3 regions of the Gloeomargarita sp. genome follow, and region 1 is predicted to be linked to each of the others. Evidence: riboswitches for the same ligand, from Rfam matches in the RefSeq annotation. Region 1 holds a riboswitch; each other region holds the start of a gene.
What was found. Region 1 has a riboswitch for cobalamin ahead of metE (5-methyltetrahydropteroyltriglutamate--homocysteine S-methyltransferase). Riboswitches for the same ligand answer to the same signal wherever they lie in the genome.
Positions count from the first base shown of each region.

Region 2: it holds a riboswitch for cobalamin, as region 1 does, so the genes downstream of both, ACWISF_RS09250 (energy-coupling factor ABC transporter permease) here and metE (5-methyltetrahydropteroyltriglutamate--homocysteine S-methyltransferase) in region 1, are expected to answer to the same signal.
Region 3: it holds a riboswitch for cobalamin, as region 1 does, so the genes downstream of both, ACWISF_RS07005 (DUF1636 domain-containing protein) here and metE (5-methyltetrahydropteroyltriglutamate--homocysteine S-methyltransferase) in region 1, are expected to answer to the same signal.

Region 1 is NZ_JBRCEP010000058.1:3,674-6,945, forward strand. Features, by position in the region: gene ACWISF_RS06410 (DUF4126 domain-containing protein) at 1-490, opposite strand, end outside; cobalamin riboswitch at 784-923, shown strand; gene metE (5-methyltetrahydropteroyltriglutamate--homocysteine S-methyltransferase) at 1,167-3,272, shown strand, end outside.
Region 2 is NZ_JBRCEP010000086.1:4,716-7,987, forward strand. Features, by position in the region: gene ACWISF_RS09235 (hypothetical protein) at 1-71, shown strand, start outside; gene pstB (phosphate ABC transporter ATP-binding protein PstB) at 206-1,006, shown strand; gene ACWISF_RS09245 (thiazole synthase) at 1,054-1,866, shown strand; cobalamin riboswitch at 1,909-2,052, shown strand; gene ACWISF_RS09250 (energy-coupling factor ABC transporter permease) at 2,076-2,825, shown strand; gene ACWISF_RS09255 (energy-coupling factor ABC transporter substrate-binding protein) at 2,831-3,136, shown strand; gene cbiQ (cobalt ECF transporter T component CbiQ) at 3,174-3,272, shown strand, end outside.
Region 3 is NZ_JBRCEP010000064.1:20,085-23,356, reverse strand. Features, by position in the region: gene cobW (cobalamin biosynthesis protein CobW) at 1-857, opposite strand, end outside; gene ACWISF_RS07005 (DUF1636 domain-containing protein) at 870-1,247, opposite strand; cobalamin riboswitch at 1,405-1,546, opposite strand; gene ACWISF_RS07000 (glycosyltransferase) at 1,568-2,377, shown strand; gene leuC (3-isopropylmalate dehydratase large subunit) at 2,394-3,272, shown strand, end outside.

The DNA.
Region 1 (3,272 bases):
ACAGCAATAGGGCAATGAGTCCCCCCTGTCGGGGTGCTTCCAGCGCAAATACAATCAGCAAACCACACAGCCCATCCTGCACCAAAATCACCCAGGTCGGGAACCGCCCCCAGCGATAGAGCCACCCCGTTTGCACCAACTGCAACAGCAGGGCCAGGGCGCCCCCCACCAAACCCATCACCTCCCACAAAGGCAGGGGCATTCCCACCAGCTGGGCCGTCATAACTCCCAAAATGCCGCCCACCACGGGACTCAACAGCACTTGCAACGGTTGGGTCAGACGCACCCCCCAGGGATGCACCAGCGCCAGCAATTCCCACAGCGTCCAACTGCTGAGCACCCCCAAGGTCACCGCCGGGGGAAACTGGCCCAAGACCGGCACCTGTTCCCAACCCGCCTCCCGCCGCAAAATCAACACCAAAAGTAAGGGCATCGCCAAACGGAAGCCCCCTGCCGCTGCCGCCGCCAAGACGGCTAGTATTGACATCATGGGCTTTGCCTTGGAAACCAGTCCATCACCAAGTACGTCACCGCAACCGGCCAACCATCGCCCCGGTCTCTGTTGGCCCCCTGTTGTCTGGGCGGTGTGCTTATTCTAAAATAACGAAATGGCCGGGAATCGGGTTCCCAGGATACATCCCCCCTGACGGCAAAGTAGGAAATGCCCCAAAACCATGCCACCCCGACGCTTGGCCGCTTTTAGGGGAAATCCATCACCTCAGCCGCTGGCGCGGAAGTATGTACTTTTGCTAAGTTCAGCCCTGCTGCGCCTTGGGGACGTGTTAAGTTCAAAGGCAGTTCGGTTCTAACGGGGATCAGCCGTTAGAGGTAACGGGGAAAGTCCGGTGCGAATCCGGCGCTGTCCCGCAGCTGTGAGGGGAAGTTCCCTAAGTCAGAATGCCCGCCGAGCGGTAAACCCAGGACATACATCATCTGCGAGGTACGGATGAAGAAGAATTTGGGCTGTCGGTTTTGGCGCAAAATTTTGAGGTTGTAGCGTCCTTTGGTGCCTGTTGCGGGGTATGGGTTGGCGTGATGCTTCCCGGAGGGGGGCCACTGCCTATCTCATATCGGCGCTGAACGTACCCCAATGAATTTGTGGCTTGGACAGGTGCGGGACGGAACCTGATTTATTTTCGCTGTACTGAGTTTTAGGACCATAGACCATGACATTGGCTACGGCAACGTTGGGCTATCCCCGCATTGGGAAACAGCGCGAACTCAAAAAGGCGCTGGAAGCCTTCTGGAGTCAAAAAGTCGATGAAGCCACCCTCTGGCAAACGGCGCACCAGATCATGGTGGCCAATTGGCACACCCAAAAGAATGCCGGAATTGACCACATCGGCATCGGGGACATGTCGCTTTATGATTGGGTGTTGGATTGGATTGTGCGTTTGGGGTTGATTCCCCGGCGGTTTGCGCATTTAACGGGACTTGAGCAGTACTTTGCGATGGCGCGGGGCCAAGCGGGGATTCCTGCCCTGGAAATGACCAAGTGGTTCGATACCAATTACCACTACCTGGTGCCGGAACTGGCCGCCGATATGGAACCCCAGCCGAATTTTGCCGATTTTTTGGCGGTGGTGGACCAGGCCCAAACGGTGCTTGGGGCGCGGGCGGTTCCCATGGTGCTCAGCCCGGTTACCCTAGTGTGTCTTAGTCGCAGCGAGGGAGATGTGCTGGCGCATGTGCAGCGTTTACTGCCGGTGTACCGGGAATTGTTGACCCAGCTTGCCGCCCGGGGCATTGGGGAAGTGCAGTTTCATGAACCCATTTTGGTGACCAGCCAAGGGGCAGGGTTGCGTGAAGCAATTGAGACTACTTATACCTATCTGGCTGCTGTGGGGGTTCCCATTCACGTCATGACCTACTTTGACGATCTGGGGGAGACCTACCCTTGGGTGGTAGCCTTGCCGGTGGCAGGCATTGGTTTGGACTTCACCAGGGGCAGAAATTTGGAGTTACTGCAAACCTACGGTTTCCCTAGCGATAAGACTTTGGGCGTGGGTTTGGTAGATGGGCGCAACATCTGGAAAATCCGCCCCCGGCGGGTACTCCCTCTTTTGGAGGCCATTCAAAAAGTCACCGGCAATCTGCGGATTCAGCCCTCATGTTCCTTGCAATTTGTCCCTTACGATGCCCAGCGGGAAACCCATTTACCGGAACCGCTGCGCCAAGTGTTGAGTTTCGCCGACCAGAAGCTCGAAGAAGTAACCTTGCTGGCGCATTTGGGCGCCGATCCAGCCGAGAACCTTGCATCCCTAGAGGCGCAATGGCAGGCCTTTGCCCAGTTCAGTCCGGCCAATCCCACGGTGCGGGAGCGGCTGCGTCAGGTGACCCCCCAGACCCTAGAACGTGCCCTACCCTACGCGCAACGCCGCCCCCTGCAACCCCAACTGCCGCTTTTGCCCACCACCACCATTGGTTCTTTTCCCCAAACCCCAGAAGTGCGCCAACTGCGGGTCAAGCTCAAGCGGGGGGAAATCACCCAGGCCCAATACGAAGCGGCGATCGATGCGGAAATTGCCCGGTGCATTCGCTGCCAGGAAGAGGTGGGCTTGGATGTGTTGGTGCATGGGGAATTTGAACGCACGGACATGGTGGAGTTTTTTGGGCAACAACTCACCGGGTTTGCCTTTACCGAGCATGGCTGGGTGCAAAGCTACGGCAGTCGCTGTGTGCGTCCCCCGATTATTTACGGCGATGTGGCGCGGCCTCAGCCGATGACGGTGCGGGAGTTTCGGGTCGCCCAATCCCTCACCCAGAAAATGGTCAAGGGGATGCTCACCGGCCCGGTCACCATGATTAATTGGTCGTTTCCGCGGGATGACCTCTCGCGGCAAGAGCAGGCGATGCAGATTGCCCTGGCCTTGCGGGATGAGGTGGCGGATTTGGAGGCGGCAGGCGCCAAAATGATCCAAATTGATGAACCGGCCCTGCGGGAAGGGTTGCCCCTCAAGCGAGAGCGGTGGGAGGAATACCTGTCTTGGGCGGTGGCGGCCTTTCGGTTAGCCGCAGGGGTCGCCAAGCCAGAAACCCAAATTCATACCCATATGTGCTACTCGGAATTTGGGGACATCATGCCCCACATCGAGCGGTTAGATGCGGATGTGCTGTCTATTGAAAATAGCCGGAGCAACAACGCCACCCTGCGGCAAATTAGCGAGGCGGGCTACACGCGCCAGGTGGGAAACGGGGTTTACGATGTCCACAGCCCGGTCGTGCCCACCGTAGCACAAATCCTACAGCAACTGAAAACCGGCATTGCCCAC
Region 2 (3,272 bases), on a different contig from region 1:
CGCCGCCCCCCTCCCCTACCGCCGACCCCCTGCTGGCCGAGTTAGGCGCTTTGCTGGCGGAGGATTTTTAACCGAAATTTAACCAAACATTAACCATCAGGGGGCGACAAAGTTCTTATATTGAGGTACGGGCTTGTTTGCACCGAGCCATCAGGTGTGAGGGAAACCTTCGTTTGTTGTATAGAGCCGTTGCAAGGAGTCGGTTATGGGGACATCGAGTGCCATTCCAGACCATGAGGTGGTCTTACACGCGACTGTGAATGCCTTTTACTACGGGAATTTTCTGGCACTCCGCAACGTTGACCTGAAAATTCGGCGCAACCGGATTACGGCGTTTATTGGGCCGTCCGGATGTGGTAAAAGTACGCTTTTGCGCTGTTTTAACCGGCTGAATGATTTTATTAAGGGGGCGCGGCTGGAGGGGCAAATTTTGTTCAATGGCAAGAATATCTACGACCGGTCGGTGGACCCGGTGACCCTACGGCGTCGCATCGGCATGGTGTTCCAAAAACCCAATCCCTTTGCCAAGAGTATTTATGAGAATATTGCCTTTGGGCCGCGCATCAACGGCTACAAGGGGGATATGGACGAGTTGGTGGAACGGGCGTTGCGGCAGGCGGCGCTGTGGGATGAGGTGAAAGACAAGCTCAAAAAACCGGGGACGGCGCTTTCTGGCGGGCAACAGCAGCGCTTGTGTATTGCGCGGGCGGTGGCGGTGCAACCGGAAGTGATTTTGATGGACGAACCCTGTTCGGCCCTCGACCCAATTTCTACGCGGCGGATCGAAGACCTGATGCAGGAGTTGCGGGATTCGTACACGATTGTGATCGTGACCCACAACATGCAGCAGGCGTCGCGGGTGTCGGATATGACGGCCTTTTTCAATGTGGAGATGAAAGAAGGCAGCCGCACGGGGCAGTTGGTGGAGTACGACCTGACGGCCAAAATTTTCCAGCAGCCCAGCCAGGAGGCAACCCAAGCCTACGTGGGGGGACGTTTCGGTTGAGCGCCTCCGCTTTACAATAGAAGAGCTGCGCTTTGGTTGGGTTGCCTATGGTGGCAACGGTTGCCCCGACCGCTGACCCTTTGGTGATTGGCGGCAAGGTGTTTCACTCCCGTTTGTTTGTAGGTACCGGTCGCTATCGCACGTTGGCGGAGATGCAGGCCAGTGTTGCCGCCAGTGGCTGTGAGATGGTGACGGTGGCGGTGCGGCGGGTGCAGGCCCAGGCAGCAGGGCATGTGGGGTTGGTGGAGGCCCTCGACTGGCGGAAGCTGTGGTTGTTGCCCAATACGGCGGGCTGTCGCACGGCAGAGGAGGCGGTGCGGGTGGCGCGTCTGGGCCGGGAAATGGCCAAGGTGTTGGGGCAGGAGGAGAACAATTTTGTCAAGTTGGAGGTGATTCCCGATACCCGCTATTTGCTCCCGGACCCGGTGGGTACGCTCCGCGCGGCGGAGCAGTTGGTGAAAGAGGGGTTTACCGTGTTGCCCTACATCAATGCGGACCCGGTGTTGGCGCAGCAGTTGGAGGCAGTAGGCTGTGCGACGGTGATGCCCTTGGGGTCGCCGATTGGGTCGGGGCAGGGGCTACGCAACGCCAGCAATATCGCCATCATCATTGCCCAGGCCAAGGTGCCGGTGGTGGTGGATGCGGGCATTGGTACCCCCAGCGAGGCGGCGCAGGCGATGGAAATGGGGGCGCAGGCGGTGTTGGTGAATACGGCAATTGCCCAGGCGCAGGACCCTCCCCGGATGGCTGAGGCGATGGCGTTGGCGGTCAAAGCAGGGCGCTTGGCCTATCGGGCCGGCCGGATACCGGTGCAGTCCTATGCCACGCCCAGTTCGCCGGTGGACCAACAGGTGGTCTGAGGGATTTACGAATATTCACATCCACAGCCAGCCAGGGGATGCTAGGTTAATAAAGCCGCCGGTTCCGTTGGGGGTCAGCCAACGGATGTAAAGGGGAAAGTACGGTGAGAATCCGTCGCTGTCCCGCAACTGTGATGGGGTCGCGCGCCCCTCAGTCAGGATGCCCGCCGGGGGTGTGTCACGTCAACCAATCTGCGAGGTACGGATTGATGCGAATCGGGAAGGCTTGGCGCCTGGCGTTGCTGGCCGGGCTAACGGTTTATCTGGTGGGAGGCGCAGCCCAACCAGCGCAGGCCATGCACATTATGGAAGGGTATTTGCCGCCGGGCTGGGCAATTTTTTGGTGGGTGGTTTTTTTGCCGTTTTTGGTCTGGGGAGGTTACGCCCTGGAGCGGATCACCCGGCAAGTCCCGGAGACTAAGTTGCTGTTGGCTTTGGCCGGAGCGTTTGCGTTTGGGTTGTCGGCGTTGAAATTGCCTTCGGTCACAGGGAGTTGTTCCCATCCAACGGGGATGGGGTTGGGGGCGATCCTGTTTGGCCCTGGCGTGATGGCAGTACTGGGGGGGCTGGTGTTGCTGTTCCAGGCACTGTTGTTGGCGCACGGGGGACTGACGACGCTGGGCGCTAATGGGGTGGCAATGGCTGTGGTGGGGCCGTTGGTGGCCGCTGGGGTGTATCGCGTTGTGATGCGGTTGTCCCGACGGCAACGGCTGGCAGTCTTTTTGGCAGCGGCCTTGGCGGACTTAGTGACTTATGTGGTGACTTCGGTGCAGTTGGCGCTGGCGTTTCCGGTGGGGGGATTCGGTGCTGCCTTTGCCAAATTTGCTGCGATTTTTGCCCTGACCCAGGTGCCTTTGGCCGTGAGCGAGGGTTTGCTGACGGTGCTGGTGTGGAATTGGCTCCAGACCTATAGCCGCTCGGAGTTGGCGTCTTTGGCGTTACGTGAAGAAGGAGCGTGAGGACGATGCAGGGTTCTCCCAAATCAACGGCGGGGCAGAACGGGCTGTTGTTGGTGGGGGTGGTGGCGCTGGTGGTACTGCCCTTGTTGATCGCCCGCCAGAGCAGTTTTGAGGGTGCCGATGCGCTGGCTACCCAAGCCATCGAAGCGCTGCAACCGGATTACCAGCCCTGGGTGCAACCGGTTTTAGAACCGGCCAGTGGGGAATTGGAATCGCTCCTGTTTGCGGTGCAGGCGGGGTTGGGCGCTGGCATGCTCGGCTATGTGGTGGGGCGGTATCAGGAGCGGTCCCAGCACCGGGATTCCCCTTAATTGCGCGGGCTGACGAGGGTGGGGCGGGTGGTCAGGAATGCACCATCATCTGGATATTTATGCCTATACCAATGCCCTGCGCCCCTTGCCGCCGACGCAGAAGGTGGGGTTTGCGCTGGGGATGTTGACCCTGGCG
Region 3 (3,272 bases), on a different contig from region 1:
AACCGCAGGGGTTTGCCGGTCACGGCGGCCCATCCCTTGGCGCGATAGATTTCGTGTTGCTCGGTGAGGGCTTGCAACCGTTGGCTGAGCACTTCCGGCTGGGCAATCTCCCCGCCGGTTAACACCACCGCCCGGATGGTCAGGTCGTGGTCGTCCGCGTCGTGTGCGGCGTCGTGATGGCTGGGGCGTTGGTCCACGACGGTTTCCACCGCCAGGTTTTGGCCCAGGAGAATCGCCACCGGCACCTGGCCATAGGCGCAGGGCAGCACCTTCACCCCCGGACGGACCTGGGTGCGTAACCAGGCCAGCAATTGCGCTTGCTGGTCCGGCGTGAGGGTGTCGGTCTTGTTCAGCAGGACTAAATCCGCACAGGCCAACTGATCCGCAAGCAATTCGGCCAAGGGGGTCTCGTGGGCCGTTAGCGGTACACCGTTGGTATAGTAGCGGGACAATTGCCCGGTAATTAGGCTCTCCCCGTCCACGAGCGTAATCACCCCATCAACGGTGGTGCGGGTGCGGATGTCCGGCCAGTTGAAGGCCTGCACCAGGGGTTTGGGCAAAGCCAGCCCGGAAGTTTCAATCACGATGGCCTTGGGCGGGGTAGGGCGTTCCAGCAACAGCCGCATGGTGGGGAGAAAATCCTCCTGCACCGTACAGCACAGGCAACCGTTGGTCAGTTCCACCACCGGCGTATCGCAACCGTCTTGCAGCAGGGAGCCGTCAATTCCCACCTCGCCGAATTCATTGACCACGATGGCCAAACCGGCACTTTGGGGCGATTGCAACAGGTGGCGCACCAGGGTCGTCTTCCCGGCCCCCAAAAACCCGGTAATCACCGTCACAGGAACTTTCCGCATGGGTAAAACGCCTCAAATACCCAGGGGGGGAATGCGGCCCAAAACCCGATTTTTCAGGAGTTCCGGGCGTTCGGCGTAGGGGATAAATCCATCGGTTTTGTCCTGATGGCATTGGGCAAATTGCACCAGGGCGGCGACGGTTTCCGAACGGTTCTCTTTCGCAGGTAGTTGGCCGAATAGGTAGGCGAATTTCCCAGGCGCACTGATGGCGACGGCGCAGGAATTCAGACAGGCGCTCAGACATTTGACCGCTTGGAGTTGCGCGCCGCTTTCTGCCAGGGCTACCTGCAAATCCTGGAGCAGCAATTCGCCCGCGCTGGTACCAATGCGTTTGCCGTCTTGCCAGGTACTGCCACACGTCGTGCAGACAAATAGCGTAGAATGAGCCATCCTTTCACCTCAAAATCATGAACATCAACCCAAGGGCATGCACACCCCCAAAACGTTTCCCGCGGAAGGCAGACCCTTCCTGCCCCCAAAACGGTAGGGTGCTGGGAATTAGCCCGGTGCGGGCGTAAATAGCAGCAATGGGTGCATCTGTACCTCGCAGATTGACCATCCACCGGCGGGCATCCTGGCTGCGGAACAGCGTTCCTTCACAGTTGCGGGACAGCGGCGGATTTGCACCGCACTTTCCCCGTTACCTGGTTGGGCTGGTCCCCCAACCAACCGGCTCCTATACTTTAATGCAGAATGGGCTCCCGTGCCAGATGAAATTTTCCATTGTCACCCCCTGCTACAACGCCGCTCCCTATTTGGCCGAGACGCTGGATTCGGTCTTGCAGCAAACGGCGGTGCGCTCCGGGCAGGTGACCCTGGAATACTGGGTCATGGACGGGGGTTCGACGGATCACACGTTGGCCCTCCTCAAAACCTACAACCACCCCGGTGTGCACATCCATTCGGCCCCGGACCAGGGGATGTACGATGCCCTGGCGCAGGGATTGGCCCAAGTCAGCGGCGATGTCATTGCCTATCTGAATGCGGGGGATTTTTATTATCCCCAAGCCTTTGCCGTCGTCGCCGAAATTGTGCAAACCGGGCAGGTAGATTGGTTGACCGGCTATCGGGTGATCTACAACCCACGGTCGCAGGTAATTCATGTGGATTTGCCCTACCCCTACCGGCGGGAATTGTTTGCTTATGGGTTGTACAACCGGGCCTGGTGTCGGGTGCAACAAGAATCTACGTTTTGGACCCAAACAGTGCATCGCCATCTGGATTTAGAACGGTTAAAATCCTGGCGTTATGCGGGGGATTATTGGCTGTGGATGCAGTTGGCCGCACAGACCGAATTGCAGGTGGTCAGCAGCTACTTGGGGGGCTTCAAACGGCAGCCGGGGCAATTGTCCGAACGGCGGGATGCGTACAACCACGAGGTCGCCCAGATGACCCGTCCGGCTCCCTGGCAGGCACGATTGCAACACATGTGGGATTGGTGCTGCTGGCGCTGGCAAAAACACTACCCCCGCATCTGGCGGTTTGACCCTAAAATAAACCAATGGCGTCGGGATTCCTAAGGATGTAAGTTGGGGCATGAGTCGGGGCACCCTGTTTGATAAGGTTTGGGAACGGCATCAGGTGGCGGTTTTGCCGGACGGCCAGACCCAGTTGTTTATCGCGCTGCATTTGATTCACGAGGTGACCAGTCCCCAGGCGTTTGCCATGCTGCGGGAGCGGGGACTGCCGGTGCTCTTCCCGGAGCGCACGGTGGCCACGGTGGACCACATTGTCCCGACGGATAACCAGCAACGCCCCTTTCTTGACCCCCTGGCCGAGGAAATGATCGCCACCTTGGAACGCAATTGTCAGGAATTTGGCATTAAGTTGTATAACATTGGTTCGGGTAACCAGGGGATTGTCCATGTGATCGCGCCGGAGTTGGGGTTGACCCAACCGGGGATGACCATTGCCTGTGGGGATAGCCACACTTCGACGCACGGGGCATTTGGGGCGATTGCCCTGGGGATTGGCACGTCGCAGGTGCGGGATGTGTTGGCCACCCAGACCTTGGCGATTTCCCGGCTCAAGGTGCGCAAGATTCAGGTGGATGGGGAGTTGGCGCCGGGGGTGTATGCCAAGGATGTGATTTTACACATTATTCGCACCTTGGGGGTAAAGGCGGGGGTAGGCTACGCCTATGAGTACACCGGCAGTACCATTGCCCGCTTTAATATGGAAGAGCGCATGACGGTTTGCAATATGTCGATTGAGGGGGGGGCGCGCTGTGGCTACGTCAACCCGGATGCGGTGACCTATGCTTATGTGCAAGGGCGTCCCTATGCGCCGGTGGATTGGGAACGGGCGGTATCCCAGTGGCAGACCTTTGCCAGCGACCCGGATGCCCTTTATGATGACGAGGTGTATTTCCGTGCGGCAGAGATTGCCCCGACGGTGACCTGGGGGATTACACCG